4 regions of the Paenibacillus sp. OT2-17 genome follow, and region 4 is predicted to be linked to each of the others. Evidence: riboswitches for the same ligand, from Rfam matches in the RefSeq annotation. Region 4 holds a riboswitch; each other region holds the start of a gene.

Region 1 (2,201 bases), on a different contig from region 4:
CCTGCTGTACCTGCGAGCAGCAGGCTGGGTTCAACAGCTGCAAAGGCACCTAACACAGAGGTCAGCAGGCAGCCTGCTCCGGTTACCTTCGTGAGCAGCGCGTCTCCACCGCTTATCATTCGTGCTTCGGCCCCATCGGTGATGACGTCCTCTTTTCCAGTAATGACAACCATTGTATTGAGCGTTTGAGCAGCCCGAATTGCCAGATCGACATTTCCGCTGTCAGCACTGTCACCAGCATCTACGCCTTTAATCTCACGCGCTTCTCCAACAAGATGCGCGACTTCGGCTGCATTGCCCCGCACCAATGAGATTTTGACTTCTCTCAGGATTCGCAGTGCCGATTCGGTTCTAAAGCTCGTTGCTCCCGCACCGACCGGATCTAGCAGGACCGGAACACCGTGTGCATTCGCCGATTGTCCAGCAATGATCATGGCATCCACCAGTTCGCGGTTCAGCGTACCGATGTTTAACACGACGGCTCCCGCTATTTTTGCCATGTCTGCTACTTCCTCGGGTGCATAGGCCATCACCGGGGAGGCGCCCAATGCATACAGGCCGTTGGCCGTAAAGTTAGTGACTACCACATTGGTCATATTGTGAACGAGAGGTTTGCTGTTTTGTACCTTCGTCAGGAGATCCGAATAACTTTTTTCCCATGTACTCATAATGATTATCCTCTCTATAGTTGGTGGTTCAACAGGGCATTAACCGTACTTCACGCATCGAATCGCCAGGCTGACTATTCCAAGACCGCTGCCTGCATCTGGACCGGCCATTCTTCCTGGTTATAAGCCATGTCCCAGAACTTATATTCCAGCTGGCAGCTCAGTATAAAATGCTCAATCATCCGCTCTCGCTCAGCAGCCGTTGCGCCTTCTGCCCAAGCATCTACACGTTCTCGGAACTTGAGTGTTGTATCATCAAGCTGGTCTCCATAGAAGCCCATCCATTCATAGAACGGATGAGACTCATCCGGCTTTACTTCATCCAGCAGCCTGCGACCAATCTCGGCATACGTCCACATACATGGCAGCAGCACAGCCAAGATCTCGCCCAGGCTGCCCTCATGCGCAACCGTCAGCATGTGACGGATATAGTGATGGGCCGACGGAGCGAGCGGATATCCCTGCAACTCTTCATAGCTCACCCCTGCGACAGCACAGAAATTTTGATGCGGATGAACCTCGCTGTGGAGAATAAAAGAGATTTGTTCATTAAATACAGCCATGTCCTCCCGATTCGTGCATTTGGAGATTGCGATGCCGTATATCCGCATGTAGGCGTTCAAATATTCAAAGTCCTGTTTTACATAGTGAATCAGCTGTCCCCTTGTCAAACTTCCTTCAGCAATACCTCTCACAAAGGGATGCTCAAAAATCGCTTGAAAAATGCCGTCCGCCTGCCGACGGAGTTCTTGTGTAAAACTCAATTTCCCCACCTCCATTAAATTGAAGAGCAAGAAGTCCTGTAAGAATATAATTCCGGAACAACGCTAAAAAGCCGCCCCGGAAAAATGGAGCGGCTTCAACAATAGGCCCAATACGCAAAAAACGCTTGAAACCTTATATACGAAGGCTCCACTTTCCTACGCTAGTACGAACTAGATCAGGTTCAAAGGGTCCAAGATACGCTCTTGTCTCAGCCATAGTGGCTCCCCTAGTGGACTTCTATTCTTTTGACTATTACTGTACATTCGTTCATATGCTATGTCAAACATAGTGTACAAAATATTAAATTTCCTCTAGTTAGGTGTTTTGGGCTTAGTGAGGGTGATGAATTACACTTTCCACTGCTTTGACCTTGGCATATTTCGGTTTCCACATTGCATCTTGTATAGCTTGTTCCACATCTGAAATGTGCGCCTGCGCTACCTGATCCTGAATCGCGGCTTTTGCAACCGCAATCGCAACAGCGTACGAAACTTCGCGTAATTTTCGGATATGAGGGAGTAGCGCACCGCCAGGCGTATTCGAATCTACACCATTGGCAACAGCAACTGCTGCCGCTGTAAACATCGCAGGGGTAATCCTTTTGGCTTTAACCACAATCGCACCCAGACCCAGTCCCGGAAAAACAAAGGCATTGTTCGCCTGTCCAATCTCAAAATTTGTATCGTTATAGGTAACGGGCTCAAAAGGACTTCCGGTTGCGATCAGTGCTCTGCCATCTGTCCACCGGATCAAATCCTCGGGTACTGC
Region 2 (2,201 bases), on a different contig from region 4:
TGATGGGGATTATCCAAAGTCAACGCCTGAACCGGAAAAGTAAAAATGATGCAAAGAATTGTCGATGTTTGTTCTCGTTCTGTAATATGGTTGTCACAAAAACATCGGTTTACAGTAGCCGCGACTATTCTATATAATTTATGTAACCATGTTTCATAGTGTGAAACGAATATGGATACAAGAGGAGCGGTTCACGATGGAAAACCGTAAATTAACCGTTCGCGCTGTAGAGCGTGCACTTGATATACTGCTGTGTTTTACCGCAGATTCGGATCTTGGCCTGACGGAGATTGCCTCCAAAATTGGTCTACATAAAAGCACGGTTCATCGGCTGCTGACTACGTTGGAGGATCGGGGCTTTGTCGTTCGGAATGCCGAAACGGAAAAATATCGACTTGGCTTCCGCATTTGGGAGCTATCCACGCATTTGTCCCAAAGCGACGAGCCGGCGGTGTTGTTACAGCCTGCAATGGAAGGACTACGTGATCGTCTGGGCGAGACGGTCAGCTTATACTTACGGGACGGCAGCATGCGTATTCGCATACAAGCCGTGCAGAGCAATCAGGCGATCCGCAGGGTTGCGCCTGTAGGTGCGCGTATGCCGCTGGCTGTAGGGGCCTCCAGCAAAGTGCTGGCAGCCTTTATGCCGCCGCAGGAGCTGGAAGCCCTGCTAAGCGGGGATGAATGGCCGCTCTCGGTAGACCCGGAGGTCTATAAAGCCCAGCTGCAGGACATTCGCGAGAAGGGCTATGCGACCAGCTATGAAGAACGGGAGCCAGGGGCTGCTGCTGTGGCTGCCCCAATTGTAAACCGGAAGGGACAGGTCACTGCGGCTTTATCTGTATCCGGTCCGGTCAGTCGGCTTGCACCCGAGACGCTACATGACTTTGCTCCGATTTTGATTGAAGCGGCGAAGGAAATGGGACTTATGCTTCCGTAACAAGAATGAGCACAGTTGAAGCAAGCAAAGTGATTTGATGGGGAGCGTCTCCTTAGTAAAGGGAACCTAGAAGGGTTGCCAAAGCCATAAATTTAAAGTAGTCTGGTAAGGATGGCGGGATATCTGTTATAGCCGCCTCATGTGAATAGAAGTATCACAGTTACTGGGGGAGCCTGTAATGCCGGGCTGAGATGGAATCGTGCAAGATTCCGGACCCTTTGCACCTGATCTGGATCATACCAGCGTAGGGAAGTAATCGGCCATTGAAATGTATACGCGGCTGCTGTCTACGGTGACGCATTGGAATAGGATTATTCCACATGCGTACTGTCTGGATAGCTGCCTCGTTAGATTAGCCGGTTCCCTGGGGAACCGGCTTTTTTGCATAGATCAGCGCCACCCTGGGAATGGTTCCGGATCGGTGTGTCATTTCATCGAAACGGGAGGAATGGACAATGAAGCCGACAGAAGTAGAAGGAACAAAAGGAACAGAATTGAAATCAACAGAAGTAAGATTGGTAGGAACAAAAGAAGTTGAGGTAGAGAAGACAAACGGGGAGCAAGCCAGAGGGGTAACGCCCTTTCCAGGGAGCCGTAAGGTATATATTCAAGGCTCACGGCCGGACATTGCCGTGCCAGAGCGCGAAATTGCTCTTCATCCTACACATACGCCGCAGGGCACGGAGCATCATGAGCCATTGCGTGTGTACGATACGAGCGGTCCCATGACCGACGAAGCCTATCAGGTCGATATCCGTCAGGGCCTGCCTCCATTACGGCGAGCTTGGGCCCTGGAACGGGGCGATGTGGAGGCTTACGAGGGACGCGCCGTCCAGCCGGAGGATAATGGACTGAAACCTGGCTCCAAACGGGAGACAGTTGAATTTCCCGGCGTGACCAACCGTCCGCTTCGTGCTTTGCAAGGTCGTACAGTGACACAAATGCATTATGCGCGGCAAGGGATCATTACGCCCGAAATGGAATTTGCGGCGATCCGCGAAGGGGTGGAGCCTGAGTTTGTACGGCAGGAGTTGGCGGCTGGACGAGCCATTTTGCCTTCGAATATCAATCACCCTGAAAGTGAGCCAATGGTCATTGGGCGTCATTTTCACGTGAAGATCAATGCGAACATTGGTAATTCTGCGGTTACCTCCTCCATCGAGGAGGAAGTGGAGAAAATGACCTGGGCTGTGCGTTGGGGCTCGGATACGGTTATGGACCTGTCCACAGGCCGTAATATCCATACAACACGTGAATGGAT
Region 3 (2,201 bases), on a different contig from region 4:
GTCTGGTCTACCGAAATGTTTCGAATGGTATCCCACACCTGTGTAGTGCCTTCCTCGTCCAACAAAGCCGTGGGCTCATCCAGAAAAAGCACTTCTGGCTCCATAGCCAGCACAGACGCAATCGCCAGCCGCTGTTTCATTCCCTGTGACATGCTGCCAATGGGCATGTGTATATCATCCGTTGATAGACCAACCTGTATCAGCAGCTCGCGAATACGGGATCGCATCTGCTCACGAGGAACCTGATTATTTTCCAACACAAAAGCCAGTTCCTCGTCTGCATATGACATACAAAACTGCGTATCAGGATCTTGAAATACAATACCTGAGACACTTGGGATTACAGCAGCATCGCATTTCATAGGCACTTCTATCGTGCGTGGAATCAGACCGCTTAACACTTGGAGCAGCGTTGATTTACCGCATCCACTCGGTCCCAGCAACAGCAGCTTTTCCCCCTTGCGGACAGACAAAGACATATTGTGAAAAAACAGCTCCTGCTCACCGGGGAATTTCAACCGAAGACGGGTGATCGAAGCCACCACATCTTCGGTTGCCTGGCTCATCAATCCAGTCCCTTATAATCTTGTTCCGTTGCGGGTCTCAAACTTCGCGTGACTCCGGTTACCTCCAATGCCCTAGCCAGATAGAACGCGAATACCCCGGCAATCACAATGCTGCCAATCATGCGAAAACCGATATACAAAACATAGTTCCAGGTCGAAAGCTGATCAATATACCCGTAGCTGAAGTCTAAAATCAGAGAAGCGACAGCCGCCCCGGCCGCAGCTAGCGAAGCAACCCACAGGTTTGCGTTCCGATACAGAAAAGCCGCAAAAAATAGCTCCGCTCCCAAGCCTTGCAGCAGGCCATAGTACAAGGTGGACATCCCCCATTCGCTTCCCAAAAAAGCACTGACCGTTGCCGCTGCCACCTCTGCCAAAATTGCAACACCCGGCTTGCGAATGATGAGATAAGCAAACGTGCCTGCCATAAACCACATGCCATACATCAGTTGCTCGGCGTGTAGACCGAATGGTTTCATCAAATCATAGGCAGGTCCCCATATTTTGTAGACTAACCCGAACACAACAGCGATCACAATCGTGACCAAAATATCAGTCAGCTTCAACCCTTTGGACGCTCTTACAGCAGTATTCATTATTGCGTGCTCCCCTTATCCTTATAATTGGCCTCTTGGCCATAAAAAAAAGCTTGTCTGGAGCTGAATCTCCAGGCAAGCTTTATGCGCAGTAAAAGGTGAAGCACCATACAAAACATCATTCGTCGATATGCCTTATATAACCAGTAGTCTAAGCTACTACACTGATACCAAGCCAAAGTCAGGGTCAAGGTAAAATGCTAGGACATACATTGTATCTATCGACAACCGCGAAACAAGCGGCATTCCTGTATAGTGTTCTTGGTTTCTCTACGCTGGCATTACCCAGATCAGATTTCACGGTCAGTGGCAAGGGCCACCCTCTCAGCCTGACTTTCTCAAGCTCCCGACAATGCTTTTTTAATTCACTATAATATATACCACATCTATGGCTTTGACAATCCTATAATCCGAAGAAACGTTTGGCTGTCTCCGTCGTGGCGATTTCGATCTCCATCATGCTTCGGCCTGTACATTCGGCTATCGTAGCAGCAATGTGAGCGAGATACATCGACTCATTACGCCCTTCTTTGGGCTTCACGGGCAAATTACGCGGGGTCAAAAATGGAGCATCCGTTTCAATCATCAGACGGTCCAAGGGAATATCTCTGACCAGTTCACGCAGATGTTTGCCACGCCGTTCGTCGCAAATCCAGCCGGTGATCCCGATATACAGTCCCATCTCTACATACGTATGCAATTCTTGTTCCGTGCCTGTAAAACAATGCACCACTGCTTTATCGACAAGCCCTTGATATTCCCGCAGCATAGCAACAAAATCCTCATGTGCATCTCGTTCATGCAGAAATAACGGCATATTCAGCTCACCCGCCAGTTGGATTTGCTCCCCAAACCATCGGCGCTGCACATCACGCGGCGAAAAATCACGGTTGTAGTCCAATCCGCATTCCCCTATGGATACGACCTGCGGCTGACTCGCCAGCTGGCGGAGCTGCTGAATCGTATCTGCGCTGCAGTCTTTGGCATCATGGGGATGCACGCCAGCTGTCGCATACAGCTTGCCCGGATAACGTGCTGC
Region 4 (2,201 bases):
TAGCTGCCCAGGATGGAGCGGCCGAAAACACCAGCATGCTACAAGCCACAACTGCTGCTGTAAACCCTTTAAACCAATTTTTACGAAATAACAAAATATACCCCTCCTCATTAAGGTGTATGCCTCATATACATACTTTTGCACATATATGTAAGCCTTGAACCCACCATTTCTATTTTAATCCAACGCCAGATAAAAGAGTAGTCATTTACTTAAATTATTTATGAAAAAATAATTAATTTTCTCAAAAAATAAAAAGCCAGCAAACCTCCTAAAAAACTCGGAGATTCACCGGCTTATCCATTTATATTCGTATTACTTCTTCCAAACCTGGCGCTCAGATTGCTGACCCACATACTCAATGCGTGTCGGATTCACGTCCAGAATGACATAATCGGGATCATCCGGTCCGGAAAACCATTCCTTCAAGGAATCGTTCCACACTTGTTTGCGCAGCCCCTCATCAGCTGTGATCTGGACGGTAGCCTCCACTTCTACGACTTCCTTCGTACCGCCAACTTCATAACCCAGCAGCAGATAAGCATTCGGATTGTCCTTTAGCTCCTCCACTTTATGAGTTTTGCGATCTGTCGCCAGATGAATGTTCATTCCATCGTTAAAAAGGGCCATATAGCGTACTTTCGGTTTGCCACCCTCTACCGTACCTAACGAGCAAAATTTGTTGTTATCCAAAGCCTTCACAATGGCTTGTTCCAGTTGGTTGCGATCCAATGTTTCCGTTTTACCCACAGTACAACAACTCCTTTTCACGAATTTGAATTCTCTACGGCCACGCCATTGGGCACCAGCCCATCTGAACCTACCTGCGTAGCTGTTCTGAAAATAACATGACCGGATCGAATCGAATTGATTCATGCTCATTTTCAGATCAAAGCTCACAGTAAAAGTGTACCCTGTGGTTTGGCAAATGAACCGTCATCTCTCCCTTCATGCTGGACAGACCCGCATTCAAGGCATATAATCGTCGTATTAAACCCGAATAAATGAACCCATTAAACCATACAATGCCAGGGGTGCTGGAATCGGCCGGCTGAGAGTGTGTCCCAAGACACTGACCCTTACAACCTGATCTGGGTAATGCCAGCGTAGGAATGCTTAAGCAAGATGTGCCTTTTTTACATAGGACCATCCCTTACTTTGGTATATACAAGCGCAAGCGTCCCGGAAACTCGGGGCGCTTTTTTTGTTGAAGATTATGTTGTTGGAAAGATCGCGTCCGGCAGATGTTATTTTTAGAAAATGGGGAACTTAAGCTGTCTGATTGGACGGATAACGGGTAATTAAAGGAGAGAACACAACGATGAAGCGCATGAAAATATTAAGCCTGGGACTGATCAGTCTGTGGCTCATGGCCCTGACCGCTTGCGGTGGAAGTCCCCCCACATCCCAAGAAGCGGCTCCCGCTACCGACACTCAAACGTCTACTCCGGCAAAGGGGCTCAAAGATGTTAAAGTCGTGCTCGACTGGACACCCAATACGAATCATACGGGACTCTATGTCGCTAAGGACAAAGGATTTTACGAAAAAGCGGGTTTGAATGTCCAAATTGTTCAACCTGGTTCAGGCGGAGCTGATCAAATGGTTGCTTCTAATGCTGCACCTTTTGGTATCAGCTACCAAGAAGGCGTCACACAGGCTCGTACGCAAGGCGTGCCGCTTGTATCCATCGCTGCGGTGATTCAGCATAATACCTCAGGCTTCGCAGCCCCGGTAGATCGTGGAATTAAGAGCCCGAAAGATTTTGAAGGTAAAAAATACGGCGGTTGGGGCTCTCCCGTAGAAGAAGCGGTCATGAAATCCATCATGGATTCAGACAAAGGCGATGTGAGCAAAGTGAAGATCATCAACATGGGCAATGCAGACTATTTTACAGCCGTGAAGCGGGATATCGACTTTGCCTGGATTTTCTACGCATGGACCGGAATCGAGGCCCAGCTTCGAGGTGAGCCATTGGATATGCTGTATGTAAAAGATTATTCCAAAAGCCTCGATTACTATACACCTGTAATTGTGAGCAACGAACAGACAATAAAAAATGATCCCGAGCTGGTCAAAGCGTTCATGGACGCTACCGCACAAGGCTATGAATACACTATCGCCCATCCAGAAGAAGCCGCGGACATCTTAGGCAAAGCTGTACCGGAGCTGGATAAAAAACTGGTACTTGCCAGCCAAAAAT

What was found. Region 4 has a riboswitch for thiamine pyrophosphate ahead of GRP75_RS03955 (ABC transporter substrate-binding protein). Riboswitches for the same ligand answer to the same signal wherever they lie in the genome.
Region 1: linked by a shared signal. The riboswitch ahead of tenA (thiaminase II) and the one ahead of GRP75_RS03955 (ABC transporter substrate-binding protein) in region 4 are both predicted to bind thiamine pyrophosphate.
Region 2: linked by a shared signal. The riboswitch ahead of thiC (phosphomethylpyrimidine synthase ThiC) and the one ahead of GRP75_RS03955 (ABC transporter substrate-binding protein) in region 4 are both predicted to bind thiamine pyrophosphate.
Region 3: linked by a shared signal. The riboswitch ahead of GRP75_RS11860 (ECF transporter S component) and the one ahead of GRP75_RS03955 (ABC transporter substrate-binding protein) in region 4 are both predicted to bind thiamine pyrophosphate.

What each region holds. Positions count from the first base shown of each region.
Region 1 is NZ_WUDQ01000342.1:1,337-3,537, reverse strand. It holds gene thiM (hydroxyethylthiazole kinase) at 1-668, opposite strand, end outside; gene tenA (thiaminase II) at 743-1,432, opposite strand; TPP riboswitch at 1,569-1,671, opposite strand; gene GRP75_RS20810 (NAD-dependent malic enzyme) at 1,764-2,201, opposite strand, start outside.
Region 2 is NZ_WUDQ01000061.1:7,888-10,088, reverse strand. It holds gene GRP75_RS10900 (IclR family transcriptional regulator) at 197-940, shown strand; TPP riboswitch at 1,096-1,208, shown strand; gene thiC (phosphomethylpyrimidine synthase ThiC) at 1,396-2,201, shown strand, end outside.
Region 3 is NZ_WUDQ01000074.1:6,836-9,036, forward strand. It holds gene GRP75_RS11855 (ABC transporter ATP-binding protein) at 1-566, opposite strand, end outside; gene GRP75_RS11860 (ECF transporter S component) at 566-1,162, opposite strand; TPP riboswitch at 1,412-1,521, opposite strand; gene GRP75_RS11865 (TatD family hydrolase) at 1,566-2,201, opposite strand, start outside.
Region 4 is NZ_WUDQ01000007.1:55,258-57,458, reverse strand. It holds gene GRP75_RS03965 (bifunctional 2',3'-cyclic-nucleotide 2'-phosphodiesterase/3'-nucleotidase) at 1-94, opposite strand, end outside; gene GRP75_RS03960 (pyridoxamine 5'-phosphate oxidase family protein) at 316-750, opposite strand; TPP riboswitch at 1,021-1,130, shown strand; gene GRP75_RS03955 (ABC transporter substrate-binding protein) at 1,322-2,201, shown strand, end outside.